Salipiger sp. CCB-MM3: one gene and its partner. The protein of the gene in region 2 interacts with the protein of the main gene of each other region in a pairwise test. Links are inferred from orthologs where the notes say so. Each region holds a gene or a part of one and is shown on either strand. Other genes may lie near its edges. The genes, in order: ndk and AYJ57_RS01315.

Region 1 (3,008 bases), 2.6 Mb from region 2 along the record:
CGCTTTCGCCGACGCTCTGCTCGACGCGCACCGCATTGCGGTCATGCCGGGCGAGAGCTTCGGCCCCTCGGCAGCGGGCTTCATCCGCGTCGCGCTCACCCTGCCCGACGCGCAGTTTTCCGAGGCGCTCTCGACGCTGGCCGGTTTCGCCGCCGGTCTCGCCAAGGCCGCCTGAGCAATGGCAGCCTAGCGCATGTCCGGCACACCGATCTCGAGCATCCGCAACCTTGGGCCCGCGATGGAGGGCGCCTGCATAAACGCGGGCATTCCCGACGCCGAAACCCTGCGCGAGATCGGCGCGGATGCCGCTTACGGGCGGCTTCTCGCCCAAGGCACCAAGCCGCATTTCATCGGCTATTACGTGCTGCATATGGCGCTGCAGGGGCGTCCGTGGAACGATTGCCGCGGCAAGGAGAAAGAGGCCCTGCGCCTGCGGTTCGACGCGCTGGTCGCAGAGCACACAGCCCAAGCCCCGCTCTCCGGGATCGAGGCGATCCTTGACGAGATCGGCGTCGTAGACCCCGGCAAGAAAACCCGCTAAATCACATTATTTAAATATATTTCAATACCTTGAGGCGCATTCCATCGACCCTCAAGGAACCAGCCCCCGAGTTTGCGTGTTGGCCCTGCAACGACGAACACAACCGCAACGGAGACTGACATGGACCTGATCCGCATCATCCTCTCGATCATTCTTCCCCCCCTCGGCGTCTTTCTGCAGGTGGGTCTGGGCAAGCATTTCTGGATCAACATCCTGCTGACCATCCTCGGCTATATCCCGGGCATCGTGCACGCCATCTGGATCATCGCGCGCACCGGCCCCAAGCAGCAGAGCGTGTAAGCGCGGAGGGCCCCAGCCATGAGCATTTCACAGTCTGATCTCGCGCGGCTCGACCGCATCGATCGCTGGGCACGGCGCATGGACCGGGCCTACCGCATCCCCTTCACGCCGATCCGGTTCGGCTGGGACGCGGTGCTGGGCCTCGTGCCCGGCGTGGGTGACACGCTCGCCCTCGCGCCGGCGGTCTGGATCGTGAAAGAGGCCCGCGAGATGGGCGCGCCCGCGCCGCTGCTGGCGCAGATGGGCGGCAATATCGCGGTCGACTGGATCGTCGGTTTGCTGCCGCTGGTGGGCGATATTCTCGACATCGGCTACCGCGCCAATACCCGCAACGCCATGCTGCTGCGCGACTGGGCGCAGAGCCGCGTGGCGGCAGCGGGCAGCGGCCCCGCAAGGCCTGTTCGCCCTGCAGTTGCCTGACGCTGCATTGCCGCGCCAGATGAACCTGCCAAACGCAAAAGGGCGCCCCGAGGGGCGCCCTTTCGTATGTTTCGGTCTCACGACCGGGGTGAGCGAAATCGCTCAGCCGACGAGCTCGAGGCCCGAGAAGAAGTAGGCGATCTCTTCGGCGGCGGTTTCCGGCGCGTCCGAACCGTGCACCGAGTTCTCGCCGACCGACTCGGCGAACTCTGCGCGGATGGTGCCCTCTGCGGCGTCTGCCGGGTTGGTGGCGCCCATCACTTCACGGTTCTTGGCGATTGCGCCTTCACCTTCCAGCACCTGCACGACGACCGGCTCGGAGGCCATGAATTCGCACAGCTCGCCGTAGAACGGACGCTCGGCGTGGACCTTGTAGAACTCGCCGGCCTGTGCCGGGGTCAGCTGGATGCGCTTCTGCGCGACGATGCGCAGGCCAGCTTCTTCGAACTTGGCGTTGATCTTGCCGGTCAGGTTGCGGCGGGTTGCGTCGGGCTTGATGATCGACAGGGTGCGTTCGACGGCCATTTTGGTCTCTCCAATATCGCAAGGCCGGGCGACGGCCCGGCCAGTATTCTCTGCGCAGGGCGTTACCATGGGGTTGATGGATTGGGAAGACCCTGCTGCCCGCCGATGCCTCATTGATAGGCAAAAAAGGGGCGCTGCCCCTCTTGGCCTGCGGCCAATTCACCCCGGCGTATTTGTAAAGAGAAGAAGCGGACGCCCCTTGGTCTTCTTCTCTTTGAAAATACGCACCGCGCGACGTGACCGCCGGGAGGCGCGCCCCGGCAAAGGCGCTATGCGTGCAAAGGGGGATGTTGCCCGCCCGCGGCCTCTGCTATGGGCAGCCTCATGCTGAGTATTCGAGACATCTCCTATTCCGTCGAAGGCCGCCCTCTGCTCGAGGAAGCCTCTGCCGTGATTCCCGCCGGCCACAAGGTCGGCCTCGTCGGCCCCAATGGCGCTGGCAAGACCACGCTCTTCCGCCTGATCCGCGGCGAGCTGACGCTCGACGGCGGCGAGCTTGAGCTGCCCGCCCGCGCCAAGATCGGCGGCGTTGCGCAGGAGGCGCCGGCCTCGGATGTCTCGCTGATCGAGACGGTTCTAGCCTGCGATCTTGAACGCGCCGCGCTGATGGCCGAGGCCGAGACCGCCACCGACGCGCATCGTATCGCCGAGGTGCAGACGCGGCTGGCGGATATCGACGCGTGGTCTGCCGAGGCGCGCGCCGCCACCATCCTCAAGGGCCTTGGCTTTGACGAGGCGGCGCAACAGCGCCCCTGCTCGGATTTCTCGGGCGGCTGGCGGATGCGCGTGGCACTTGCGGGCGTGCTCTTTGCCGAGCCCGACCTGCTGCTGCTCGACGAGCCGACCAACTACCTCGACCTCGAAGGCGCGCTCTGGCTCGAGAGCTATTTGCAGAGCTACCCGCATACGGTCATCGTGATCAGCCACGACCGCGGCCTGCTGAACCGGGCCGTCGGTGCGATCCTGCATCTCGAAGACCGCAAGCTGGTGCTCTATCAGGGCAATTACGACACGTTCGCCCGCACCCGCGCCGAGCGCCGTGCGGTGCAGGCCGCCATGGCCAAGAAGCAGGACGACCGCCGCGCCCACCTGCAGAAATTCGTCGACCGTTTCCGCGCCAAGGCCTCGAAGGCCCGGCAGGCGCAGGCGCGGGTGAAGATGCTGGAGAAGATGGAGCGGATCACCGCCCCCGAGGATGTGGCAAAGCGCGTCTTCACCTTTC
Region 2 (3,312 bases):
TCGGCGACGCCATAGCCGTCCATGGCCGAGGCTGCAAAGGGAGGCTGGTCACGCTGCGCTTCAACCGGGCGGGCGAGAACGCGGCCTCCGGCGCTCCGCAGCGGCACCTCCTCGATATCCAGCGGGCTGGCGAGCGAAAACAGGCGGTCGAGAGCTTCGGCGACGGAGATCATTTCGCCTCGTAACGTCCGGATTTTCCGCCATCTTTGAGAAGGACGCGCAGGCCGCCGATCTCCATACCGCGATCCACGGCCTTGACCATATCATAGACGGTGAGCGCCGCGGCCGAGGCAGCGGTGAGCGCCTCCATCTCGACGCCGGTCTGGCCAGTGGTCTTCACCGTGGCCTCGATCTGCAGGCCGGGAAGTTCCGGGTCTTGGGTGATCTCGACGGTCACTTTGGTCACCGGCAGCGGATGGCACAGCGGGATCAACTCGGGCGTCTTCTTGGCGCCCATGATGCCCGCCAGACGGGCCACGCCGATGACGTCGCCTTTCTTCGCCTGACCCTCTGCGATCAGATCGAAGGTGGCGCGCTCCATGCGGATCCACGCGGCGGCGGTGGCGATACGAGACGTTACGGGTTTATCCGAAACATCGACCATATGGGCATCGCCCTTGGCGTCGAAATGGGTGAGGCCGCTCATGCGGGCACCGGGTCGGCGAGCAGCGTGCGGGTCGCTTGTTCGACGTTCTCCTGCCGCATCAGGCTCTCGCCGATGAGGAAGGCGCGCGCGCCATATTGCGCCATGTCCGCCAGATCGGCGGGGGTGTTGAGGCCGGATTCCGAAATCAGGAAGCGCCCCTCGGGCGCGTTCTTCGACAACTCACGGGTGGTGTCCAAAGAGGTTTCGAACGTCTTGAGGTTGCGGTTGTTGACCCCGATCAGCGGAGATTTCAGCTTGAGCGCGCGCTCCAGTTCCTCGGCGTCATGCACTTCGATCAGCGCGTCCATGCCCCAGTGGAATGCGGCGTCTTCAAGCTCGGCAGCCAGCGCGTCCGAGACAGAAGCCATGATGATCAGGATGCAATCGGCGCCAAGCGCGCGGGCCTCGGCGACCTGATAGGGGTCATACATGAAATCCTTGCGCAGCGCGGGCATGTTGGTGGCCGAACGCGCCTCGGTCAGGAAGCTCTTGGCGCCTTGGAAAGAGGGCGTATCGGTCAGCACCGACAGGCAGGTCGCGCCGCCGCGCTCATAGGCCTGCGCCAGCGTCGCGGGGTGAAAGTCTTCGCGGATCAAGCCTTTGGAGGGAGACGCTTTCTTAACCTCAGAGATCAGCCCGTATCCGGTTTTGGCGGCGTCGAACAGTGCCTGCGCGAAGGGGCGGACCGGGCCTGCGGCGCGGGCCTCGGCCTCGACCTCTGCCATGGATTTCGCAGCCTTGTCGGCGGCGACCTCTTCGAGCTTATAGGCCTTGATCTTGTCGAGGATCGTCTGGGTCATGGCGGGCTCCGGTAATCGTCTGTCTGGGCCGGTCAGGCTGCCGCTCAGGGCGTTGTCCAGTTGATCGGCGTGTCCCCTCTGGCTTTAAGCCAGTCGTTGACGCGGGAAAAGGGGCGCGAGCCGAAAAAGCCGCGCCGCGCCGAGAGCGGCGAAGGATGGGCCGAGGCGAGGATGAGATGATCGTCGCCATGGATGTGCTTGGCGAACTTCTGAGCGTGACCGCCCCAGAGGATGAAAGCCCGCGGCTTGTCCGACAGCGCGTCCAGCACCTGCGCGGTCAGCCCGGACCAGCCAAGCTTGGCATGGGCGCCAGCATTGCCCGCGGGGACCGAGAGCGCGGTGTTGAGCAGCAGGACGCCTTGCCGGGCCCAGAACCGCAGATCGCCATTGGGCGGCACGGCGCCGAACTCTTCCTGCAGTTCCTTGTAGATATTGGTCAGCGAGCGCGGCAGGGGCCGTATTTCGGGTTCGACCGAAAAAGACAGCCCATGCGCATGGCCGGGCGTGGGGTAGGGATCCTGCCCGAGGATCACCACCCGCACATCATCGGGCGCGCAAGCCTCCAGCGCGGCGAAGCGCTGCGCCTCGGGGGGCAGCACCTGCCGGGGTTCCGCCGCAAGCGCCTCGGCGATGCGGGGAAACTCTTCGGTGAAGAAGGGCAGATGCGCCCAGGCGGCAGGCAGGCTCATGCGGCGGCTTGCGTCGCCTCGGCAAGCGCCTGGACCTTGGCCTTGGCCGCGCCGCTGTCGATGCTCTGGCGGGCCATGGCGGCACCTTCCTTGAGATCGCTCGCCTTGCCCGCAACCACCAGCGCGGCAGCCGAGTTCAGCAGAACCGCATCGCGATAGGCGGTCTGCGCGCCATCCAGAAGCGCGTGCAGCGCCTTGGCATTCTCCGCAGGTTCGCCGCCGACGATGTCTTCGAAAGGATGCACCGGCAGGCCGGCGTCCTCAGGGTGAATTTCCGCCTCACGGATTTGCCCGTCTTCTTCCAGCGCGGCGATCCAGCTCACGCCAGAGATCGCCAGCTCATCAGTGCCATCCGAGCCGTGCACCAGCCATGCGCGCTCCGAGCCGAGCTGGCCCAGCGTTTCGGCCATCGGGCGGATGAGATCGCGCGAGAACGCCCCGGTCAGTTGCCGCTTCACGCCCGCCGGGTTGGTCATCGGCCCGAGGATGTTGAAGATCGTGCGCGTGCCCAGCTCCATGCGCGGCGGGCCCACGTGCTTCATCGCCGGGTGGTGCATGGTCGCCATCATAAAGCAGATGCCGACGTCGTTCAGAATGGGCGCGATGGCCGAGGCGGGCAGCATCACGTTGATGCCCATCTGCCCCAGCGCGTCCGCCGAGCCCGACTTCGACGAGAGGTTGCGGTTGCCGTGCTTGGCCACGGTGACGCCCGCGCCCGCGACCACGAAGGCGGTGGCGGTCGAGATGTTCAGCGTGCCCTTGCCGTCGCCGCCGGTGCCGACGATGTCGATCGCGCCCGCGGGGCCGACCACCTTGTTGCATTTGGCGCGCATCACGGCGGCGGCGGCGGCAAATTCCTCCACCGTCTCGCCGCGGGTGCGCAGGCTCATCAGCAGGCCGCCGATCTGGGCCGGAGTGGCCTCGCCCTCAAAGAGGATCTCGAAGGCCGCCTCGGCCTCCTCCCGGCTCAGCGGGCGGGTACAGGCGGCGCCGATCAGCGGCTTCAGTCGATCGCTCATGCAGGGACTTTCATGGTCTTCAGGAAATTCTCGATGAGGGCATGGCCGTGCTGCGAGGCAATGCTCTCGGGGTGGAACTGCACGCCGTGGATCGGCAGTTCGCGGTGCCGCAGCCCCATGATCGTGCCATCCTCGAGCCAAGCGTTGACCACCAGCTC

What was found.
Region 1: the proteins of AYJ57_RS01315 (region 2) and ndk interact in binary tests that used the Escherichia coli proteins (3 or more experiments, as listed by UniProt). The link is inferred for Salipiger sp. CCB-MM3 from one-to-one orthologs.

The regions. Positions count from the first base shown.
Region 1 is NZ_CP014595.1:2,823,953-2,826,960, reverse strand. What follows is about bases 76-2,770. They hold ndk (nucleoside-diphosphate kinase), read right to left. Parts: upstream 1,787-2,770; coding sequence 1,364-1,786; downstream 76-1,363. Other genes in these bases: AYJ57_RS13520 (ABC-F family ATP-binding cassette domain-containing protein), read left to right, coding at 2,111-2,770; AYJ57_RS13530 (DUF4112 domain-containing protein), read left to right, coding at 860-1,261; AYJ57_RS13535 (YqaE/Pmp3 family membrane protein), read left to right, coding at 662-841; AYJ57_RS13540 (TfoX/Sxy family protein), read left to right, coding at 194-541; AYJ57_RS13545 (pyridoxal phosphate-dependent aminotransferase), read left to right, coding at 76-175. Also shown: more of AYJ57_RS13545, read left to right, coding at 1-75; more of AYJ57_RS13520, read left to right, coding at 2,771-3,008. UniProt on the Escherichia coli protein: Major role in the synthesis of nucleoside triphosphates other than ATP. The ATP gamma phosphate is transferred to the NDP beta phosphate via a ping-pong mechanism, using a phosphorylated active-site intermediate.
Region 2 is NZ_CP014595.1:272,662-275,973, reverse strand. Bases 314-3,312 are described here. They hold AYJ57_RS01315 (uracil-DNA glycosylase), read right to left. Parts: upstream 2,136-3,312; coding sequence 1,491-2,135; downstream 314-1,490. Other genes in these bases: AYJ57_RS01305 (anthranilate synthase component II), read right to left, coding at 3,151-3,312; trpD (anthranilate phosphoribosyltransferase), read right to left, coding at 2,132-3,154; trpC (indole-3-glycerol phosphate synthase TrpC), read right to left, coding at 643-1,446; moaC (cyclic pyranopterin monophosphate synthase MoaC), read right to left, coding at 314-646. In the rest of the region: AYJ57_RS01330 (molybdopterin molybdotransferase MoeA), read right to left, coding at 1-173; more of moaC, read right to left, coding at 170-313. UniProt on the Escherichia coli protein: Excises uracil residues from the DNA which can arise as a result of misincorporation of dUMP residues by DNA polymerase or due to deamination of cytosine.